3 regions of the Gardnerella sp. 2492 genome follow, and region 3 is predicted to be linked to each of the others. Evidence: riboswitches for the same ligand, from Rfam matches in the RefSeq annotation. Region 3 holds a riboswitch; each other region holds the start of a gene.

Region 1 (7,725 bases), 110 kb from region 3:
TTGAAAATAACGAATATTTTGAAACAGTACTTGAAAATTGTGTGAATCCATATATCAAAAATATAAGAGATGTAAATAGATTGATTAACGCGTTCCAATTCAAATATGCCGCTTTATGGAAAGAAACATCATTTGTTGATTTATTAGCTATTACTACAATAGAAATCTTCGAGCCGAAGCTATACGAATGGATTATTGATAATGCAATCTATGTATGTGGACCACAATCATATGACGATTTAAGAAAATATGAAAAAAGAACTTATGAATACTATAAAAATGAATTCAAACAGCTTGGATTAAATTCAGAATCATCTATGCAAATGATTATATTGATGTTCCCTCCATTTGCTAGGTCGATTCATTACATTGGCGAATATTCTCATTCAGATGATTTGCAACTTTTAAGAGATAATCGCATCGCATCTGTTGAAAAATTTAGTTTATATTTTATGTTCGATATAGGTAGAATTAAGGTTTCAAGAGAGAAAATTTATGATTGCTTGTATAAATATGATAAAGATCTTTTAATTAGTACTGTTAAAAATATTAATTCACAAGGCAACCTTGACTATTTGTTAAGAAGCATGGAGTCATTGTTTGATAAAGAACATTATGAGCGTTTTAAGTTCGTTGTATTTACGCTTATAAATTTGTATGGAGAATTTGTAAATAAAGCAACAGAAATAAATAATATAAATAATATTTCTGATTCAGTATCTGAATTTGTACTCTATTTTATTCAAACATTAGACTCTGAATATGAACGTTATGAAATAATTTATTCTATTCTTAAAAATTCCAATAAATCTAATCTTGGACTTATTGCAGATATTCTTAATCAAGAAGAAATGGCATTTGGGAGATTTAATAATAAACCCGAGCGTAAAGATTTGCAATTAGTTAACTTAAAGCATTTAGAATCTCTCGAAAAAATTTATATAGACAAAATTGAACTCATTTCAAAATCTGAAAATATGCTAAATATAGGAAGATTTAGTAGAGCATTTTATTTGTGGGAATATCTTGATAAAGAAGGAGCTGAAAACTACATTAAAACACTATTTAACGATAATCTTAATAAAATTAAATTTATATTCATTCATTCATATCGAGCCAGAGGTTTGAATGGCTATAGTTGGAATATTGATTTAGAAAGTTACTCAAATTACATTTCTAGAAAAGATTTTTACAATGGAATTAAAGATTTCGCTAAAAATCATTTGTGTGAATTTAATAAAGAAGAACAAATAAAATTAGCGTCATTTGTATTGAATTATGAAAATAATAGTGATGACTTTAACCATGCGTCTGAGCGAGAAGCATTGCAACTCATAGAAAAGTGGAAATCTGAAAGCAACATATCAAAGCAATAAATCATATTGGGCACTAGCACACTGCAGTTAGTGCCCAATATTTTTGCCGCTTACCCTATTGGGTAGCCTAAAGTATAGGAGTCTTCCTGCGTCGAAAGTCGGCTTCATGTCGTCGGTTGATTTACTCACCTTAAGCGTTGTGTGGGCTCCTTTATTTGTCGACTTTCAATCCAGTCACAATGACACTATTAACGCTCAATCACTGCTATTCATTACTTGCACCGTTTGGTTTTTGTGTGAGAAGGAAGGCTAAGTACTAGAAACTGTCGAAAACACCAAACCATTTGGTGAAATAAACAAAATACCGGACGGAATTGTCGAAAACACCAAGCCATTTGGTGAAATAAACAAAACACAAACCAAAACTGTCGAAAACACCAAATCAGCCGATAAAATCGACATTTTCTATTGCTGCAAAAATTATTTAATGCATTCAGCGACACGCCAAATAGGCGAGGGCTTGCATTTGAGAATATTTAGGGTATAGTAGTTACTCGTGCTTCGGCGCTGACATTGTTAGCAAGAATGCATCGCGGACATAGCTTAGTTGGTAAAGCGCAACCTTGCCAAGGTTGAGACCGCGGGTTCGAGTCCCGTTGTCCGCTCTAGGTCCGATGAGTTATTCGACCTTACGGTGGGTTAGCCAAGCGGTTAGGCAGCGGCCTGCAAAGCCGTATAGATGAGTTCGACTCTCGTACCCACCTCGATTAAGCGGGTTAGCTTAATACACAACCGGGCGGTTGGCGCAGTGGTAGCGCACTTCCCTGACACGGAAGGGGTCACAAGTTCGAACCTTGTATCGCCCACTCGAAAGGATTGCCTTTCACGCATAATTAAAAAAATTTTGGGTGATTGGCGCAGCGGCTAGCGCACTTCCTTCACACGGAAGGGGTCATAGGTTCGATTCCTATATCACCCACAATATGTTCGCAGTGTAGAAGCACTGCGTTTTTTGTTATCTGGCTATTATTTATTCCATGTTGTCTACTGTTAGTCTTTAACTTGCAAATTGAAAATTTTAAAGCATTTCAATCATATAATAGCAAAATAAGTAATATCTCATATAAATTAGTTATTTCTTCACAAAAACACACATAATAATGTTCATTTTGCGTTCATTTAATATCGTGCTATACTCAGCATCGTACAAGTGAAAATTGCAGGGGTACTGGAAACAGTTGAGAAACACCCTTTGAACCTGTTTTGTTAAGACATGCGTAGGGAGCAATTACAGTAAGTGATTTCTTTCTATCACGATTTTCGTGATATCTTGCGTTGCCACAAAGTAGTAGCAATTACACGAGTATCAACTAAACAATTAAAGAAAAACTAATTAAAGAAAAACTAAAAACATCCTCTCTACATAACCTTTAGGGAGGGAAACTTGTACAACACAAGGAGAAAGACTGCAAAATGATTGATAGCAGCATAAATGCTGAAACTATAGAATCAGCCATAAGCTGGCTTGCAGGATTCACAGAAAAACCAGGCGAACAAGGAGTTACACGTCCTCTTTACACAAAATCCTGGAAACAGGCTCTTTTTGCTCTTCGCCAACGCTTCGAAAAACTCGGCATGACTGTTGAATTCGATTCGATTGGAAATCTAATCGCAACTGTCGAAGGAAGTGAAAAACCAGAAAGCGTAATAGCTTGCGGTTCTCACATTGACACTGTTTCAAGAGGAGGTCGTTTCGACGGCCAACTTGGAATAGTTGCAGCTTATTTGGCAGTTAAAAATTTGCTTACTAGATACGGAAAACCGAAAAAGAGTTTACGCATTATCTGCTTAGCAGAAGAGGAAGGCTCACGTTTCCCATACGTATTCTGGGGTTCAAAGAATTTCTTCGGACTAGCTAAAAAAGAGGATGTAGAAAATATTTGCGACAGCAACGGTGTTCCTTTCGAAACAGCAATGCGTGAAGCTGGGTTCAATTATCAAACAACTCAACCTAAGTTTGCAAATCTTGAAGCTTGGATTGAGTTACACATTGAGCAGGGACCAACGCTTTACAGTAATCATGAAGATTTAGGCATTATTACTAGCATCGCCGGTCAACATCGTTGGGATATCCATCTTAAAGGCGTACAAAATCACGCTGGCACAACCATGATGTCTTACAGGCACGATGCTGTAGATTGCATGTCTCATATAATCACAAAGAATCTTGATAAAGCCAAGCAAGCAGGAGACCCACTGGTACTTACTTTCGGTAGAATCAGCGTAGTTCCAAATCAAGTAAATATTGTTCCTGGAGAAGTTACTTTTTCAATGAACTGCCGTCACACAGACAAAGCTTTTCTTGATAAATTCTTGCAGGAACTCGACGAAGATATTCACAAAACTGCCGACGCTTACGGGATTACAGCGAAGATTGACAAATGGATGTCTGATGATCCTACACCTCTTAGCGATGACATTATAAATCTCTTGAAAGATCAGGCTGATCAGCAAGGTTACGCCTACAGAGTTATGCATTCAGGCGCTGGACAAGATACTCAGATTTTTGCTCCGTTTGTAAAGTCTGGAATGATTTTTGTTCCTTCAAAAGATGGTATTAGCCACGCTCCTGAAGAATACACAGATCCTCAAGATGCGGTTCATGGAGTAAAGCTTTTGCGAGACGCTTTGCATAGTTTAGCTTATGAAAACTAAATAAAAGAACTAACTAAGAACTAACTAAGAACTAACTAAAAACTAAAAATAGAAATTTAGGAAGGACACCAAAAGGCATATATTATGCAAACTTCACTGCTTAATTAATCGCAGCGAAGAAAAGTGAATATCGAATGAGAGTACAACACTTATTCACGAATAAGAGGCTGATACGAAGGGGCGCACCACCACGGGTACGACATCCTTTCGTATCTTTTTTTATTTTTGGACAAAATTGTTATCTTTCTTTCGAAAAACCACGAAACGAAACAAAACCACAAAATCTAATTACAAAACAGCAGAACACATAAGGAGGTGTTGATGAAGAACAGCATACTGTTAAAAGACGAATCAGTGAGTATAGAGCAGCTAAAGCGTTATCGCGAGCGCGGCTACACTAACGAAGATTTACTGCCGAAGCCGCAAGAAAAACGCACAATGAGCGCTCTTAATTTTTGCACTTTGTGGATGCAGTCTGTACACAATATTCCTAATTATGCTGCAGTTGGTGCGTTCCTTTTAATGGGATACTCTCCAATTTACGTAATGATTGGTATCATGCTTGGCGCAATTCTTACAGCAATCGTTATGGTTGCTAACGGTGTTGTAGGTTCCAAATATGGCATACCGTTTTCTATGCATTTGCGTGCAACATACGGAAAAGCAGGCGCTCAACTACCAGGATTCCTTAGGGGAGTAGTCGCCGCAATCTGCTGGTATGGTATTCAAACATATATTGGTGCTAAAGCTTTAGAGATTCTAGTTGGCAAAATTTGCCCTGAATTTCTTACGTTTGGAAATAAAATACCATTTGTAGGTGCGCACATACCTATTATTATTTCCTTCACAATATTCTGGTTGCTTAATTTGGCAATTGGTTTAGGTGGAGGAAAAACTCTTAATAAGCTAACTGTAGTATTAAGCCCGCTTATTTACGTTGTTTTTGGTTGCATGAGCGTATGGGCTATTAGTTGTGCTGGCGGATTATCTGCAATCATGCAATATCATGCTGCTGTTCAAGCTCCAACTAATTACGGTCTTGGCCTTTTCATGATGATGGTTGTAAATTCTGTGCTAGGCGTGTGGGCTGCTCCTGCCGTTTCTATTGCTGATTTTACGCAGAATGCAAAATCAACAATGGCTCAGCTAAAAGGTCAAATTGCTAGCTTCTTGCTTAGTTACGCACTTTTTGCTTTTACAAGCGTAGTTATTTTAGTGGGCGGATCGCTTTTTTACCATGAAACCATTACAGACGTGCTTGTTATCATAAACAAGTGGGATAATCTTCCCGCAATTGCAATAGCTACTGGGTTGCTTCTACTCACTACAGTTTGTACAAATGCTACTGGAAATATTGTTCCTGCAGCATACCAACTAACTGCTTTAGCTCCGCGATTTGTAAATTATAAGCGTGGCGTAATTATTGCAGCTCTTGTAAGCACTGTGTTAATGCCGTGGAAGTTTATGGCTAATATTACTGGCTTCTTGAATCTTATTGGCATGCTTTTAGGTCCTATTGCAGGTGTTCTACTTGCTGACTATTACGTGGTAAAACGTAGAAATATTGATATTGATCAAATTTACTACAGTACAAACAGCTCGTCGAAATCTGCTTATTCTGGAACTAACTGGATATCTTATACTGCTACGATACTTGGGCTTTTATTTGCTCTTTCCGGGCAGATAATTCCGCCACTTTCACCGCTTACTCAAATCTCATGGATTGTGGGATGCGCTGTAGGCTTCGTGTGTCAAATATTACTATCAAAAGTTTTTCAGCCAACAATGGCTAAAGAAAGGAAATAATATGAACTACGATGTAGTAATTACAAATGGTTTGGTTGTATTCGATAATGAAGCAACTAAAGCTGATATAGCAATTAAAGATGGCAAGTTTGCTGCTTTCGGAAGCAACTTTGCAGCAGAGAAAACTATTGACGCAACTGGTTTAATAGTTGTTCCTGGAAAAGTTGATTCTCATGTTCATATTAACGCTCCAGGCGGCGGAGTTCGCGACGATTGGGAAGGTTTCGTAACCGCAACTTCTGCCGGCGCAAAAGGCGGTATTACAACAATGCTGCAAATGCCTTGCAATCAGATTCCTGCAACTACTGATGGAAAATCGTTTGAAGCAGTGCTTGAAGAAGCCGACGGAAAGCTCAAGGTTGATGTTGGTCAAACTGGTGGCTTGGAACCACAGAATCTAAACGGTGGAATATGCGAGCAAGATAAGCAGGGTGTTGTTAACTACAAAGCCTTCCTTGGCACTACTGGCGACAAGGATTTGCAAGTTGATTTGTACAATTGCGACGACTACTCCTTGTACACCGGTATGCAGCAAATTGCTAAAACAGGCAAAATTTTGATTATGCATTGCGAAAACGCTCCTATTACAGATCAGCTTGGAAAGAAAGCTCATCAAATGGGAGCTAGAAAACTTTCTGAGTTTGTAGCAACCAGACCTGTTTTCACTGAAGTTGAAGCTATTGAACGCGCTTGCCTTTTTGCTAAAGAAACTGGATGCAGAATTCATATTGTTCATGTTTCTTCCCCAGAAGGCGCTCAAGCTGTTGCTAATGCTCGTAAGAATGGCGTTGACGTAAGCTGCGAAACTTGCAACCATTACCTGTATTTCGACACTTCTGAGCTTGACGAGATCGGAAATATTGCTAAGTGCACTCCGCCAATTCGCGACAAGGAAAACCAGAATGGCTTGTGGGAAAAGGTTTTTGACGGTTCTATTAACTTCATTGTTTCCGACCATTCGCCAGCTCCTCTAAGTTTGAAGCAAACTGATGATGCTTTCACAGCTTGGGGCGGTATTGGTAGTGTTCAAAATGATGTTGATGTGTTCTTTGATGAGGCTGTACAAAAGCGCGGAATGTCGTTAACTCAGTTTGTGGCATTGAATTCTAGCAATTCTGCAAAACGCTTCGATCTGAAAGGAAAAGGCAGCATACGTTTGGGTTATGACGCAGACTTGGCATTCATTAAACCAAATGCTCCTTATGTTCTTAAGGCTGAAGATCTTGAGTATCGAAACAAGTTCAGCCCGTACGTTGGCCGCACTATTGGCTGCCAGGTGGTAAGAACTTTGCTTCGCGGTGAAGAAATTTACAGCCAAGAAAATGGCGTTTGCAAAGACTTCAAGGGCAAGTTTATTCTTCATCCAGCTAAGGATTAGGTAGAATATACAAACGTAATATTTAAAAACTTAAAACATATATCTACAGAAAGGAGGTAAGTGTGCTGAAACTTAATCACGATACTGTGGATTATGTTGAGAACGAGAATTTACTTGAACTACTTAAGCGCGAAGGTTACGACAGTACTTTTGTTGCAATAGAAGTTGATGGTGAATTAGTAAAACGCAAAGATTTTGAAACTTTCATAGTTAAAGATAACGCAAAAATTGAAGTATTTAGCATTATGGGAGGAGGATGAATGGAAAGTGACGATATTCGCGCAAAAGTTCTTAAGCGCCAGCTAAAAGAAGATAATGATTTGTTTGCTCAACAATCAGTTTCAATACTTGGCTGTGGCGGTTTAGGATCAAATATTGCGTTAATGCTTGCGCGAGCCGGCGTAAAAAAGTTGTTCATTTACGATTTTGACAGCATCGAGTATTCGAATTTAAACCGTCAAAATTATACGATTAACGAAATTGGACAGCACAAAGTGTCTGCTACTAAAG
Region 2 (7,725 bases), 500 kb from region 3:
AAGGCTGAGGCTCAGAAGGCTTATGAGGAGGCTGCTAAGGCTAAGAAGGCTGATGAGGCTGCTCAGGCTGAGGTTGATGCTGCTCAGAAAGCTGTTGACTTGTTCGCTGGTGATAAGACTTCTAAGGAGTACAAGGATCTTAATGATCGTTTAGATCGTGCTAAGGCTAAGAAGACTTTCACTGAGAATACTTTTGAGGCTGCTGCTGCTAAGTATGCTGAGAAGCAGGCTGCTTTCGATGCTGCTAATGCTGAGGCTCAGAAGGCTTATGATGCTTACAAGGCTGCTGTGAATGTGGCTGCTGCGTTTGGTGTCGATGTTACTAAGCTTCCAGTTGTTGTAGCTATGGATCCTTTGGATAAGACTTTCCCTGGTTTTGCTGATGCTCAGCAGCTTTATCGTGATGCTCAGTCTGGTAAGTTTGGTCCTGCTGCTGCCGCTGCTGCTAAGGGTGCCGCTAATGGTGCTGCCGCTGCTGCTGCTGATAAGAAGGCTGATAAGCAGGGTAAGATTACTGTTGAGAAGGGTAAGGATAAGGCTGGTAAGAACCTTCCTAAGACCGGTGCTGCTATTGCTTTGACTGCTTTGGCTGCTTCTGTTCTTGCTGGTATGGGTGCTGCTGTCCGTAAGGTCCGCCACTAAGCAGATTCTAGCTTCGCGCGTGACTGTTAACGTTTTGAACGTGTGTGCTGGTTGCGCGCGTGGCTAGTGTTCTAATTTTCACTCAATAGTGTGTGGCGTGGAGTGTAGGGCTTCACGCCATAGCATTCTTTCTTGCTGGTTTTTGTTTACTATTGTTTTGCTAATTTTCTTTCTTCGCAGTAGTAAGTGATGCTAGTTGGTGGGTTTGCTTGTTGAGTGTGTGCTTTCGGCTTGTTTAACTACTAGGGGTTTTACAAGCCGAAAGCTTTTTTGTTTTTCTACTATCGTTTAAATGTTTCGCTTATCGTGTGGCTGGGTTTTTAGGGAATGCTTGTTTATGGAAAGTATCGTAAGTCAGTATTACAAGCGGTATTGTTTCAAATCTAGCTAACACAGTTCAAGAGCAACAGCAATTACTATTACGTCACAAACGGGCTTAATCGATTAATTACAAATTTGTCTAAAACACATAATCGTCCGATATTATCGACAAAACGCAATCCGAAATTGTCTAAAACACATAATTGTTTGGTGAAATAAACAAAAATCAGTGTGATTTTGTCGAAAACACATAATTGTTTGGTGAAATCGACAGAATATGAGGCAAAACTGTCGAGAACATCAAATCAACCGATGTTATATACATTTTCTATTAACTGCCAAAATTATTAATGCGCGCTCAAGCATGTCGTCGCGCCCGCCTTTGGAGCGTGTCGGTGCGTGTTTTGCTCCAATCGTGAGAGAACTGTCTCGCTTTTGGAGGGTTATTGTCTGTGTTTTGCTCCAATCGTGAGAGCACTGTCTCGCTTTTGGAGGGTTTATTTACGTCATCTGCTCCAATCCCGAGAGATGGTTCTCGTAATTGGAGCTGTCTACCTTACTTTTTGCTCCAATCGCGAGAGCGCCGTCTCGTATTTGGAGGGTTTATCTTCGTAATTTGCTCCAATCGCGAGAGCACTGTCTCGTGTTTGGAGCGTGTCGGCGTGGTTATTCGCTCTATAAATCAAAATCACCTTGTGATTACGCTTTTTAATTCCGCCGCAACTTCTCCCGGTTTCTCTGCGCACATAAGCGCTGACACCGTGCACACGCCGTCAAGTTTTAGTCCGCGTATAGGAAACACTGTATTCTCATGAATTCCGCCAATAGCAAGAGTTTTTACTCCAGCAGCGTGTGCAACTTTCGCAACTTCGTTTACGCCATCAACTCCAAGCGGAGGCACGTCGTGAGCCTTAGTGTGAGTAGTGAAAGCAGCGCCAATGCCAATCACATCTGGCAAAGGCATATCGCTTTCTTTGCACTCTCTGTACACTTTTTCCATCAAATCCGGGCGAGCACAAGAAAGCCCCATCATCCATTCTGCTGGAAGTGCTTTTCTTGCTTCAACAAACGGCGTATCTTTTTGACCTACGTGCAGATTGAATCCAAGTTTTGCTGCACACTCAACATGGTCATCTATAAAAATTGGTACGTCTCCATGCCCTGCGTTTATTAAAGTTTCGCGCATTTTAAGAGCTTTTTTAGATATGACATCATCGTCAGAATATTTGTCTCTTAATTGAACTACCGTTACGCCGCCTTCGATTGATTCTAACGCAACTTCTTCTTCGGTACGATTGCCCATTCTAGGGTCTGTTACTAAGTAAAGTGTCCAATCTACTGGTTCTACTGTGAAATCTATGCTTGCAAGATTTAATATTTCATCTGCGCTTAGTTTCGAAAGTGCGTCAATCCAAAGTGTGCGGAAAGTTCCAGGATTGATTTCCGCGTTTCCTTTCGCATTGATTCCAGCATTGATTCCAGCATTTTCGGAGCACGCGTAGCTTCCTGCTGCTGCAGCGTGCGCGTGAGCCGCTACTGTAGCAGCAAGTGGACAAGATGGGTTTGTACCAACGTATGCTGCTACAAGAGCCCCTAGAGCGCATCCTGTTCCTACTACTTTTTGCATTATTTCAGAGCCGCCTGAAACGCGCGCAAGGCATCCGTGAGCATATATTGCGTCTTGTTCTCCAGAAATTGCTACTACACTGCCGTGTTGTTTTGCTAATTTCCTGGCTGCTGGTAGTGCAGAATTTACGCTGTCTAGTGAGTCGACTCCGCGCATATCTCCCTTTTCGCCAGCTAAAGCTAAAATTTCCGCAGCGTTTGCGCGAATAACAGTAGGATTTTCTGTAATAATATTTTTTACGAAATTAATTCTTGAAGTAAGCGCTCCTAATCCAACTCCAACAGGATCTAAAACCCACGTCGTACCAGACTTTTTGCAGCCGCGTATTGCAGCGTTAATAGAAGTATCTGTGTAATTTTTTCTAAATGTTCCAACATTAACCAGTACTCCTGAAGCAATTTGCGCAAGTTGCTCTGTTTCTTCAGGATCGCACACCATAATAGGCGTTGCTCCGGCAGCGAGTAGAACATTAGAAGTAAGTTCTTGAACTATGTTATTCGTAACGCAGTGTGTAAGCGGTTTGGCAGAGCGCATGCGTTCTATGCAATTTTTCACGTCTTCTATGAACATGCGCTTGCGTGCTTTTGCAGAAAAATCTCTATCGAAATTTGTTATGGAATTGCCGCTAGATTGCGAATTTTTTGAAGTATTTCCTGTGTTCAACGTTTCCATGATTTTCCCTTCGCTAGTACTACCTAGATCAGGTTTAACGGGTATAATCTCAGCGACCTAGCGCACCCCGAACCGCGTTACGACTATACCGTTTGAGCGCGACTGCTTGTGCGGGGCGTGTGTTAGGCTCAGTTAGTTCGTGACTTTGTAGAAATTACGCGTAGTCAAATATAAAAGTAATTTACGAAAGGCTATTGTGCCGCATACTCATAATGCTGCGTCCGCCAAAAAGCGCGGAGCTAAGAATGTTAGGAATGCTAAGAATTCTAAGAATGCTAATAATAGCAAGAATTCTAAGAATATTAAAAATTCTAAGGATTCTAAGAATAGTAAGGATTCTAAGAATCTTAAGCACTTCGGTAAGTTTGGGAAGTTTAGTAAGGATTCTAAAGCAAGGAATGTTGAAAAAGCTGATGAATTCGGGAAGATAAGTAAAACTAAAAAATCCTATAAAAATAAAAATAAAGAATCTCGTTCTATTCGTGACTATCGTGAGTCTCGTGACTATCGTGAGTTTCGTGAGTTTCGTGACTCTAGAAGCTTTAACGAGTTAGAAAAAAAGCAGATTTCACAAAACGAGATTGTTATACCAGATTCTGCAATAGAATCGCGCGAAAACTACAGTGATGATGTTACATTTGCGCAACTCGGTGTTCCGGAGCCGTTAGTAGAAGTGTTACGCTCTGACGGTAAAACTACCGCATTCCCAATTCAGCAAGCGACTCTTCCAGACTCTTTGCGTGGAGCAAATATTTTAGGTCGTGGACGTACTGGAAGTGGTAAGACTCTCGCATTTGCTATTCCGCTCGTAGCTCGTTTAGCAGATAGTTTTGTTGATTTGATTCACTCTGGTAAAAACAGGCGCAATAGGGTAGATGATGCTGTTCCTGCTCCGCATGCCATGATTTTGGCTCCAACGCGAGAGCTTGTACATCAGATTGATGATGTTATTGCTCCTCTTGCTGCAGCTTACGGTATGCGTACTGTGACTGTATATGGTGGAGTGAGCTACAGGCGTCAAATTTCTCAGCTTAAGCAGGGTGCGCAAATTGTATTGGCTTGCCCTGGACGTTTGGAGGATTTGTTACGTCAGGGTGCGTTGACTCTTGAAAAAGTTGCAGTTAGTGTGCTCGATGAGGCAGATGAGATGGCTGATATGGGCTTTTTGCCTGCTGTTACGCGTCTTCTTGAGCAAGTTCAGCCTGATGGTCAGCGCATGCTGTTTTCTGCGACACTTGACAAGCAGGTTTCTACGCTTGTAAATCGTTTCCTTCCGAATGCTGTTGTTCATGCTGTTGATGATGCAGATTCGCAAGTTGATACAATGACTCATCATATTTTCGCAGTATCTTCTGGAGATAAGTATGAGGTGTTGCGAAAGCTTGCTTCTGGAAAGAAACGCGCAATATTCTTTACTCGCACAAAGTTCCAGGCAAAGAATATGGCTAAGAAATTAATTCAGCAGGGTATTCCTGCGGTTGATTTGCAGGGTAATTTGTCGCAGAATCAGCGCGATCGTCATTTGTCTGTTTTCGCGGAAGGCTTAGTACGAGTGCTTGTTGCTACAGATGTTGCCGCGCGTGGCATTGATATTAGTGATGTTGCGCTTGTAGTGCAGACTGAGCCGCCTGAAGATCCTAAGTCTTTCTTGCATCGTTCTGGGCGTACAGCTCGCGCTGGTGAGGAAGGCGATGTTGTGACTCTTGTGCTCCCGAATCAGAAGCGTGCTGCGCATATGATGCTTCGTCGTGCAGGAATTAATGCTAAAACTGAGGATGTGAATCCAGCTTCACCTGTTTTGGATGAGATTGTTGGGGAAGTAGCTGAATTGCAGGAAAACTGGAGTATGCCAGAGCCAGAGCAGCCAAAGCGCAGAGGTAGAGGAAGAAGCAGAGGACACGGTAGAGGAAGAGGACACAATGATGGTCGCGGCAGCATTCGCGGCAATGGTCACAGGCGTGATCGCAGCTAATCTACGTAAACGATGTAACTTGTCTTAGTGGCTTTGTTCTAGATTTGTTAGATTTGTATCATTCGTGATGCAAATCTAACGTTTTTTGCCTGTTTTCGGTTATATTTGCATCATTGATGAGACAAATATAACGCTTTTTGACCCAAATTCGTTATATTTGTCTCAATCGTGTTAAAAACGTTACTTGCCTTGGCCTTTGCCGAAAGCACGTAATTGGACTCCATTCCAATCAGCGCTTACGGTTAATGGGGTAGCGGCGTTCATTCCTGCTGTTTTCGCTGCAGACTGTACTGTGCTAGAACTTGGGGAGCCTTCTCTACCTGGCTTCGGTGTTAGCACCCACATAGGTGCGTCATCATCAAGCATATTCGTGGCATCCATAATGGTATCTGCGAGTTCGTCTTCGTCGTCACCGTCTCGCCACCAAATAATCACGCCATCAACAGCAGCATCGTAGTCTTCGTCCACCAGTTCTTCACCAGTGAGCTTTTCGATGCTTTCGCAAATTGTTTCGTCCACATCGTCGTCCCAGAGCCATTGTTGCACAATGTCTCCTGGTTGGAATCCGAATTCCTGTGCATGCTGAAAAGCTATCTGTTCCACGTGACTCAATATATCAAAGCGTCAAGAAGTGCGCATATATAACGGCGTGTATTGAGTGAATTTATTGTTTAGTAATTACGACACACCAGGACACGCCTCAAAAATCGCGAAAGTGAATTAAATCACTATATGTAGGTTGTTATATTCCTACTTTCCCCTAGATATTGTGCATGACTTGGGCTATAGTAGAGCGAGTCGTTGCGAATTATTCAAATAATTTGCAACGAGAGAACTTTAAGAAAAGGTAAGTATTAGAAAGGTCTGTCCGATGCAGGTTTTGGAAGAAACTGATGTTGATAACGCAGCAATTCGTAAGGATGATGGCGTAGAAGAAGCCCCAGTTTCGCGTGTGCTTGTAGAAAAGCGCGATGGCCGCGTCGTTGACTTCGATTCTATGAACATCATCATGGCCATCAAGGCTGCTTTTAAGGACTTGGGCAAGGAAGTCGGTCCGCAAGAAGAGCAGATGATTCGCGATATTTCAGATCATATTGAAGCTGAAATTCAAGATCGCTACAATGGCCCTGCAAAAATCGAAGATATTCAGACTTTGGTTGAGCACAGTCTTATTGAGAACCATCTTTACGAGGTTGCTCGCTGCTACACTAGCTATCGCTTGAACCGCGATATTGACCGCGCTAAGGCTACAGATATTAACGAAGCTGTTAATCGCCTTGTGAACAGAGACGAAACGCTTGTACGCGAGAATGCAAATAAGGATTCCAACGTTTACGCAACTCAGCGCGATCTTCTTGCAGGCGCTGTTTCTAAGGCTTCTGCGTTTTCTATGCTTCCTCACGCAGTTTCTAATGCACATATGAAGGGTGATATTCACTTCCACGACGCTGATTATTCGCCATTTACTTGCATGAGCAACTGCTCACTTCCTGATTTTGGCGATATGCTTGCTAAGGGATTTGCTCTTGGTAACGCAATGATGGACAGCCCAAAGTCTATTGGTACCGCTGCAACTCAGGTTACGCAGATTATTAAAGATATTGCTGGAGCGCAGTACGGCGGTCAAACAGTTAATCGTGCAGACGAAATGCTTGAACGTTATGCTACGTGCGATTACGACAAGAATCTTGCTATGGCAAAAGCCATGATCCCTGATTCCACTCCAATTCAAGTCGCAAAAGATATGATTGACGGCTTAAAGGCTCAGGAACCTAAGAATCTTCACTGCTTGGATAGAGATCCTCTTCCAGCTGACACTCCTTTTGATGAAAACTTGAGCGAGCTTGATCAGATTCGTGAAATTTACGCAAAAATTATGACGCGTAAGGCTATTTACGACGCTATGCAAACAATGGAATATCAAATCAATTCCAACCGCGTTTCCAACGGCCAGACTCCGTTCGTAACCGTCGGTTTTGGTCTTGGTACGTCTTGGTTTGCTCGCGAAATTCAGCGCGCTATTTTGCTGAATCGTATTCGCGGACTCGGCAAAGATCGTCATACTGCTATCTTCCCTAAACTTGTGTTTACTATTAAGCACGGTGTTAACGCAGATCCAGGAGATCCGAACTACGATTTGAAGCAGCTTGCGCTTGAGTGCTCTACTAAGCGCATGTATCCGGACGTTGTATTCTACGAGAATATTGTTAAGATTACCGGTTCATTCAAGGCTCCTATGGGTTGCCGTTCGTTCCTTCAGGGTTGGATTGATCCAAAAACTGGTAAGGACGTTGAAGATGGCCGTATGAATCTTGGCGTTGTAACTGTTAACATGCCACGTATTGCTCTTGAATCTCACGGAGATGTGACTCGCTTCTGGAAGCTTTTCGACGAGCGTATGGAAGTAGCTCACCAGGCTTTGCGATTCCGCATTATGCGTTGCAAGCAGGCAACTCCTGTGAACGCTCCAACACTGTTCCGCTACGGTGCT
Region 3 (7,725 bases):
TTGAACTCGGCTACAAATTTTAAGAACAGTTAATCTAGCTGCAATAGGCTAATTATTTTGAAGCACTTAATGTTTTTTCGTACTGTACACATTAGATAGTGACGCATTTTGACTTTCTATAATAGATTCTTCTAAAGCAGCAGCTGAAGAGCTATTATCGCTAGGCTTATCAATCTTGTGCATTTTATACATCAGATCACTATACCAAGGTAAAGGTTTGTGATTAGTGACTTCCACATTCCCTTGAGCATACTTATTTGGAGCTACTCCAGTAACAGCTTCAGGATGTTCTACTCTTACAGCTAATTCGTCTGGAAAAACAAAACCTAAACGGTCGCGCGCTTGCGTAGTAACGTAAGCTTTATCTTTCCACCTACCTACATCATTTAGTAGTGAATTCTTTCTGTCTTTTAAGCTTTGCTCATCTCTCTGCAATGCGTGAAGTTCAGCTAAGCTTAATGCATAGTTGCGAATCGTAGCAACAATCTCTATAGATCCTGCAGCTAAAATAATTATTGTTACTAGCAAGATAATCGGTCCAGAAAGAAATCGGCGTCGCTGCGACTGCGAATCATCTTCATCTGATGCTTGTGCGACACGACGCTTTCTTAAACTCATACCTTATAACCTACTTTGTGTATTCGACGTGATGCAAACTAAGATTTGCTTACATCACGCCTTATGCTCATTATTTAAACCAGTAGCTTCGGTTAATAACATCAACCATTTCAACTAATTGCTTTGTTTCTGCAATATCGTGTGCGCGAATAATACGACCTCCGCGCATAAACATTGCTGTTTCTGCTACAAGTGTTACCGGAAGACGATCTTCTTTATTTAGATTAAATAATATTTTGCCAAAACCTTTTCTAGATATAGCAACAAGTATTGGCCTTCTAAAACGATGCAACTGGTTTAGATTACGCATCATAGTGTAATCTTGCTTACCATCCGCAACTTTTGCATATCCGATTCCTTGGTCGAGAATAATTCTGTCAATCTCAACTCCACCTTCTGTAAGCATGCGCAGATTTTCGTCAAAGAATTTGCACATTACTTTCGTAAGATTGTCGTATTCAGTTTCTCTATTACTGTGCATTGTTACTAATCCAACTTTAGATTCTGCCATGAGTTTTACTTTTTCTGGATTATCGAATGCACGAACATCGTTTACTATATCAACTCCAGCTTCAATAGCAGCTTTCATCACAGGCAGCTTATAAGTATCTACTGCTACTGCAACTTGAGGATAATTTTCGTGAATGTATCGAATAGCAGGTATAACGCGCTGAATTTCTTCTTCTGGAGTAATTTCTACATAACCGCCAGGTTTCGTAGTCTGCCCGCCTACTTCAATAACGTCTGCTCCAGCTTCAACTATTTCTTCGATATGATTTTTTACTTCTTCTTCAGTCTGATATTTTCCACCGTCATAGAATGAGTCTGGCGTGATATTTAAAATCGCATAAACTATCGGCTTGTCAAGAGTATCAAAGCAGAAGCGACCAGCTTTCCACACTATTGCATTTTGTTTTACTATCTCACCTACGCTCTCTATTAGTTCATTATCTTCATGCCATTCTTTCTCACACTCTTTCATAAAAGTTTTAAGAGCGATTAATGGTAGTATAAATTTTACAGATTTCTCGTTTTTCTCTACTGAAGTATCGAAATGATCAAGAAAATCAGTAACTTTTTGCATATCACTTTCTGCAATATTTTCCCATTCGCACAACAATTCTTGCTCTTGAACGAGCTTTTGCTGCAAAACAAGTTCTGAAATATTTCCACAATTTCGCTCAATATGATTGCAAGCTGTTATTTTCATTATCTTGTCTTTCTTTTTAAAATTTGTTTATTTTGCTTATTTTGCTTATTTTTGATTTATTAGCGATGTTTATTTAAACGGTTTCAAAATTACTTAAGTTCTGTTACTCGCAAAATACTTCGCTACCATAAACTGGTTTAACCCAATTGGTATCGCTAGTCTCTTCTAGTTTTTTCTGTATAAGCTCATGATACGTAGAATCGTCTTCGCTAATTTCAAGTAAAGGAAGTAACACAAATCGGCGATTATCTCTTTCTTTATGTGGAATAGTAAGATTTTCGCTTCTAATATTCTGCCCACCAAAATCAATAATATCTAGGTCGATAGTTCTAGGCCCCCATCGAACTATTCTTTTTCTGTGCAAACGCTGTTCAATGTCGTGTATTAAATCTAATAATTCAAAAGCTGTTAAATCAGTATCTAAATGCAATCCTATGTTGTAAAAACTGTCTTGAACAACACCACCAACTGGTTCAGTTTCATAAACTGACGAAACTACGATGTTACTAATATGAGCATTTTCTCGCAATAATGCTACTGCTTTCTGCAAGTTGAGAAGCCTATCCCCAATATTTCCTCCAGCGCTTATGTATGCTCTAGTTTTCATTTATCCCCCAATCGTAGAAATTTTTTCACGTAGTTAAACAGTATATATCAGGCTTATTATAGACTCGCACGAGCAAATAAACAGAAATAAGTAGAAGTTACAAAAATACGAAAAGCCACTGTCTGTTAACTCGCTTAATTAAACGAATTAGAAAACAGTGGCTTTTGCTATTAAATTATTTAAAAATTAAAAATTGCAATCAGTTAGCCATCGATTTAGCTTTACTCAAAATAGTATCCGCTGAATGCTGCAATTTTTGTAATTCTTCCTCATTGAGATCAAGCTGGCAGCGTTCAACAATACCTTCACGACCAACGATTGCAGGATAAGAAAGATAAGAATGATATTCCTCGCGATAGTTAGAAACTGGCATCTGTTCCTTTGAATCAGTCATAACAGCATTAACCAGGCGAACTGCCGCAGCAGCAATACCGTAGTTGGTGTATTTCTTTCCGTAGAACACGGTGAAACCGCCTTCGCGAGTTTCATCATCAACAGCATCCAAGTCGATGTTCTTTTCTTTAGCAAGCTCAGTAATTGGCTGCTCTAACACTTTCACTGTGGACCATGCAACGAACTGTGAATCACCGTGCTCGCCCAAGCTATAACCCTTAACAGCCTTAGGATGAACTCCGAAGAACTTTCCTACAGCACGATGCAAACGAGCAGAATCAAGAAGAGTGCCAGTACCAATAACTCTTTCGTAAGGAAGACCAGTAGCTTCCTTGTAGAGCTGGCAAATAGCGTCGCAAGGATTAGTGATATCGATCAGAACGCCATGGAATCCAGATTCCTTGATCTTTGCACCAACTTCAGCCACTTCGTTACGATTATATTTAAGTTCAGCAAAACGGTCTGGGTGAGGAACATCCAAGAGCTTAATATGACCTAACGCACTGACTATAACTTCAACATCCTTCAATGCTGCATAGTCGTTTACAGTAATGTTCACATTGAAAGGAAGATTATCCATTGAGTCTTCAAAATCAATAGCATCAGCCTTAACTTTAGCTTCGTTATTGTCGTAAAGATACAAATCATCAACGTGACCGCCGATTATAAGCTGATGAGCTACAGCAGCACCAACATTACCCATACCAATAACTGCGACTTTTCTCATATTAAACTCTCCTTAGTTTTGGTTTTTCACAAAATTAGCACTAAAGAGCTGAGAATAAAAGTAAAATCACAAAAATTTTTACTGAATTTCGAAAATTTTCTTGAAAACTTCTTAAACTTTTCGCATAAAACTAGCTAAAACACGCGTAAATATTCCACTGATATCTGCTATTGAAAGCAAAAAATATTTTTCCAATACGCGCGTGTCTCTTATACGCTTTTTGATTTACAACCTCATAATCGTCATAACTCGGAATAACACGACATTCAACACAAAACATAATTACAAACAAAAACGGTCAGCCACGAACGCGACTGACCGTTAAATAGAACTAGCTAAAAGTATAAAGTTACTTCATATACTTCTTGCAAGCCTTGAATGCGCTGTAACCAGCATACTGAGCGGTAGAACCAAGCTCTTCCTCAATCTCAAGCAAGCGGTTGTACTTAGCAATACGCTCGCCACGAGCAGGAGCACCAGTCTTAATCTGGCCGGTGTTCTTAGCAACAGCAAGATCAGAAATGGTGGTATCTGGGGTTTCACCAGAACGGTGAGAAACCATGGAAGTGAAGCCATTCTTGGTTGCAAGCTCAATAGCGTCGAGGGTTTCAGTAACGGAACCAATCTGGTTCAACTTCACGAGCAAGGAGTTAGCTGCTCCAAGCTCAATACCCTTAGCCAAACGCTTTGGATTGGTGACGAGCAAGTCATCACCAACGAACTGCAAACGATCACCAAGACGCTTGGTAATCTCTGCCCAATCATCCCAGCCTTCTTCCTGGAATGGGTCTTCGATGGAAACGATTGGATACTCGTTGATGAGCTTCTCGTAGTAATCAAGCATGTAAGCAGATTCGCGCTCTTCGCCATCGAAACGATACTTACCAGTTTCCTTGTTGTAGAACTCAGAAGAAGCAACGTCAAGAGAAATACCAATCTGCTTGCCTGGCTCGTAGCCTGCAGCTTCGATTGCATCCATGATGTACTTCAAAGAATCCTCGTTGGACTTCATCTTTGGTGCGAAGCCACCTTCATCACCAAGACCAGTAGCCAAGCCTTCCTTCTTCAAAACATTCTTCAAGGTGTGATAAACCTCAACGCCAGCGCGAAGAGCATCACTGTAAGTTGCGAAACCGTAAGGAGAAATCATGTACTCCTGAATATCGGTTGCGAAGTCAGCGTGAGCACCACCGTTCATGATGTTCATGTTTGGTACTGGAAGAATATGACCGTTAGTACCGCCAATGTAACGGTACAAAGGAAGCTGAGCAGACTCAGCAGCCGCGTAGAGAGCAGCAAGGGAAACACCGAGAATAGCATTTGCGCCAAGCTTACCCTTATTTGGTGTGCCATCAAGCTCAATCATGGTCTCATCAAGAGCGCGCTGATCGGTGGCATCCATGCCAATAACCTTAGGAGCAATAACTTCATTTACTGCTTTTACAGCTTCCAAGGTGCCCTTGCCTTGATAGCGGGACTTGTCACCATCACGACGCTCCCAAGCCTCAGCCTCACCAGTCGAAGCACCAGAAGGCACTAAACCAATGCCCTGAGCGCCATCTTCAGTCTCCAAATAAACCTGAACAGTAGGATTTCCACGGGAATCCAAAATTTCGCGTGCATATACGCTTTCAATAGCTGCCACAACTACTCCTTATTGCTTATTGGTTGTGATAACAGTATTAAGATTAATGCGTTTTATGGACGTTCCACACACTGAGCTTTTTAATACATTAACTTTGAATATGAAATATAAAAATTAACAAAATTTACCAAATATAGTATTTTGTCCACGCCCAAAGGCAATAATAACAGCATGGCACGGGGTGCGCTTAACACTGTGATGAATAAATAAAGTTTCAATTAAAACTACACAATTTTCTCACCGCTGTTACGCGCTGAGAATATACCCGTCGAACCTGATATAGCTAATACTATCGAAGGGAATGTCTCATGCATAAGCATTGTATTTTTAAGCACTTAGCTAGCGTAAAAGCGTGGCTTTCAACAGTTGCAATTATCTTTGCTTGGTATGTTATAACCCTTACTCCTAAAGATGATCGCGCATTGCCATCACCAATGGAAGTTATACAAGCATTCCAAGATTTATACAACGAAGGCATACTATTGCCATCGTTAGCAATAAGCATTGCTAGAGTCGCAGAAGGCTTGTTACTTGGTATTGTTATTGCCGTTCCAGCTGGAATACTTTCTGGCGGAACAAAATTAGGCAACACTATTCTTAATAAACCAAGTCATATGATACGTTCAGTACCATTTCCAGCATTAGCACCTCTCCTAATAATCTTTTTAGGAGTAGATGAGCTTATGAAAATAGTACTTATAGCAATAGGCGTATTTGGCCCTATGTACGTAAATATAAGAGATGGGGTTAGAAATATTGATCCTCGTCTTCTTGAATTAGCTGAAGCCTATCACGTAAAACGTTTAAAAGTTTTTACAACTATTCTTTTACGAGGTACTCTTCCTAATTTTATGACTGGCTTACGTTTTGGCATATCGGTTGCGTGGGTTGCTTTAGCTACTTGCGAAACTGTAAATTCCTCAATAGGAATTGGATATATTCTTTCGAGAGCTCAAGAATTCTTCAGACCAGATCAAATGATGGCTTGCATAATTCTGTACGCTTTTGCTGGCTTAGCTTCCGAAATAACAGCAAATATTTTCGAATATATTCTTATACCAAATCGCAGGAATAGTCGCAAAATCTCAAGCAGAACATTAAACACGAAGGAGTAATGAGATGAATAAGCTCACTAAGACTTTTACTATAAGAAGAGTAGCTGCAGCACTGTGTGCACTAGCAACTACAGTAGCACTAGCATCTTGCGGATCTTCGCAAAAATCTTCATCTTCTGCAAAAGGTGGAGCTGGAACTATGCGAGTAGCGTATCTTTCTACAGCAAACTATTTAACAACTCTTAAGGATGAGAAATTCTTAAACGAAATATTCGGCAAAGATAAGGTAGTGTATACAGGCCCTTACACTCCTGTTGACGGTTTAACTGCTGTTATGGGAGGAAGTGCAGACGCAACAACAACCGGAACTGGTCGTTTTATTGATCTTATTGCAGAAGGTCAGCCTTGGGTTGCTTTTGCACTCGAATATTATAATGGAGATTCTCAAGGAATTGTTGCTTCTCCAAAGAGCGGAGTAAAAACTCTGAAAGACTTGTACGGTAAGAAAGTTGCTATTATTCACAACGGAGATACCGGCGATTACATGCTTCATCGTGCTTTCGATAAGAGTGGACTTGACGTTTCTAAAGTTCAAAAAGTTGAAATGAATCCTCGAAACTTCCAAGCTGCTTTTACTTCCGGCCAAATCGACGCTATTTCTTCATTCGACCAAAATCTCGCTGCTGCAATGACAACACCAGGTTCAAAGTTGCTTGTTAATGCTAAAAAATATGGCAATATGAACGTAACTATACATATCGTTTCTCGTAAGTTCGCAAAACAGCATCCAGATCTAGTTAAGAAGATGTACAAAGCTTTAGTAAAAGAAGCAGAAAAATCTCATAAAGAAAAGAATGTTATAGGCAACGCTTATAAGAAACTTGGTGCATCAGAAGCAATTATTAAACAAATCGAAAAGTTTGATAACCCAACTATTAAACCAATTGACGCAAAAGGCTTAGAAATGATGCAAACTCAGGCTAAAGAGTACGTTAAGTACGGTCTGATTAAAGCTGCTCCTAAGAATCTTGCTGATTCGGTTATGGATTGCAGCAAATAAATTAAAAGTTTAAGTAAGAAGTAAGCGAGATAGAAGTGTTAGAGCGTAAATCATTAGAAAAACAGCAAGAACCATCTAAATTTAATTCTTTAGATGATGATTGTCTTGTGGATCTCAAAAATATTAGCGTAGTTTTTGACAACACTAATCAGATTTTGCATAACATTAATTTCACAATAAACAAGGGTGAATTTGTGAGCCTTATTGGTCGTTCTGGCTGCGGCAAAACAACTTTACTCAAAATTATATCTGGCTTACTTACGCCTACTAGCGGTAGCATAAAAGCCACAGCACAGCAGGCAATCGGTTTTCAAGATGCTAGACTCATTCCCTGGATGAGAGTTGGAAACAACGTAATTTGGGGAATGAGCGGCAAAAAACGAGAACTTAAGGATCTCGCTTCTCACGCA

The links. Region 3 has a riboswitch for thiamine pyrophosphate ahead of ACPFYS_RS01075 (ABC transporter permease). Riboswitches for the same ligand answer to the same signal wherever they lie in the genome.
Region 1: linked by a shared signal. The riboswitch ahead of ACPFYS_RS00620 (hydantoinase/carbamoylase family amidase) and the one ahead of ACPFYS_RS01075 (ABC transporter permease) in region 3 are both predicted to bind thiamine pyrophosphate.
Region 2: linked by a shared signal. The riboswitch ahead of thiM (hydroxyethylthiazole kinase) and the one ahead of ACPFYS_RS01075 (ABC transporter permease) in region 3 are both predicted to bind thiamine pyrophosphate.

The regions. Positions count from the first base shown of each region.
Region 1 is NZ_CP186952.1:169,376-177,100, reverse strand. It holds gene ACPFYS_RS00650 (KAP family P-loop NTPase fold protein) at 1-1,376, shown strand, start outside; gene ACPFYS_RS00645 (hypothetical protein) at 1,626-1,778, opposite strand; tRNA gene ACPFYS_RS00640 (tRNA-Gly) at 1,909-1,981, shown strand; tRNA gene ACPFYS_RS00635 (tRNA-Cys) at 2,010-2,080, shown strand; tRNA gene ACPFYS_RS00630 (tRNA-Val) at 2,111-2,182, shown strand; tRNA gene ACPFYS_RS00625 (tRNA-Val) at 2,223-2,295, shown strand; TPP riboswitch at 2,528-2,617, shown strand; gene ACPFYS_RS00620 (hydantoinase/carbamoylase family amidase) at 2,790-4,031, shown strand; gene allW (allantoin permease) at 4,353-5,837, shown strand; gene allB (allantoinase AllB) at 5,839-7,215, shown strand; gene thiS (sulfur carrier protein ThiS) at 7,278-7,475, shown strand; gene thiF (sulfur carrier protein ThiS adenylyltransferase ThiF) at 7,476-7,725, shown strand, end outside.
Region 2 is NZ_CP186952.1:1,327,494-1,335,218, forward strand. It holds gene ACPFYS_RS05205 (hypothetical protein) at 1-642, shown strand, start outside; gene thiM (hydroxyethylthiazole kinase) at 1,652-3,262, opposite strand; TPP riboswitch at 3,250-3,342, opposite strand; gene ACPFYS_RS05215 (DEAD/DEAH box helicase) at 3,459-5,234, shown strand; gene ACPFYS_RS05220 (DUF3052 domain-containing protein) at 5,415-5,837, opposite strand; gene nrdD (anaerobic ribonucleoside-triphosphate reductase) at 6,106-7,725, shown strand, end outside.
Region 3 is NZ_CP186952.1:277,631-285,355, forward strand. It holds gene ACPFYS_RS01050 (FtsB family cell division protein) at 67-618, opposite strand; gene folP (dihydropteroate synthase) at 689-1,828, opposite strand; gene folK (2-amino-4-hydroxy-6-hydroxymethyldihydropteridine diphosphokinase) at 1,932-2,435, opposite strand; gene ACPFYS_RS01065 (L-lactate dehydrogenase) at 2,635-3,555, opposite strand; gene eno (phosphopyruvate hydratase) at 3,905-5,200, opposite strand; TPP riboswitch at 5,368-5,519, shown strand; gene ACPFYS_RS01075 (ABC transporter permease) at 5,509-6,315, shown strand; gene ACPFYS_RS01080 (ABC transporter substrate-binding protein) at 6,320-7,315, shown strand; gene ACPFYS_RS01085 (ABC transporter ATP-binding protein) at 7,351-7,725, shown strand, end outside.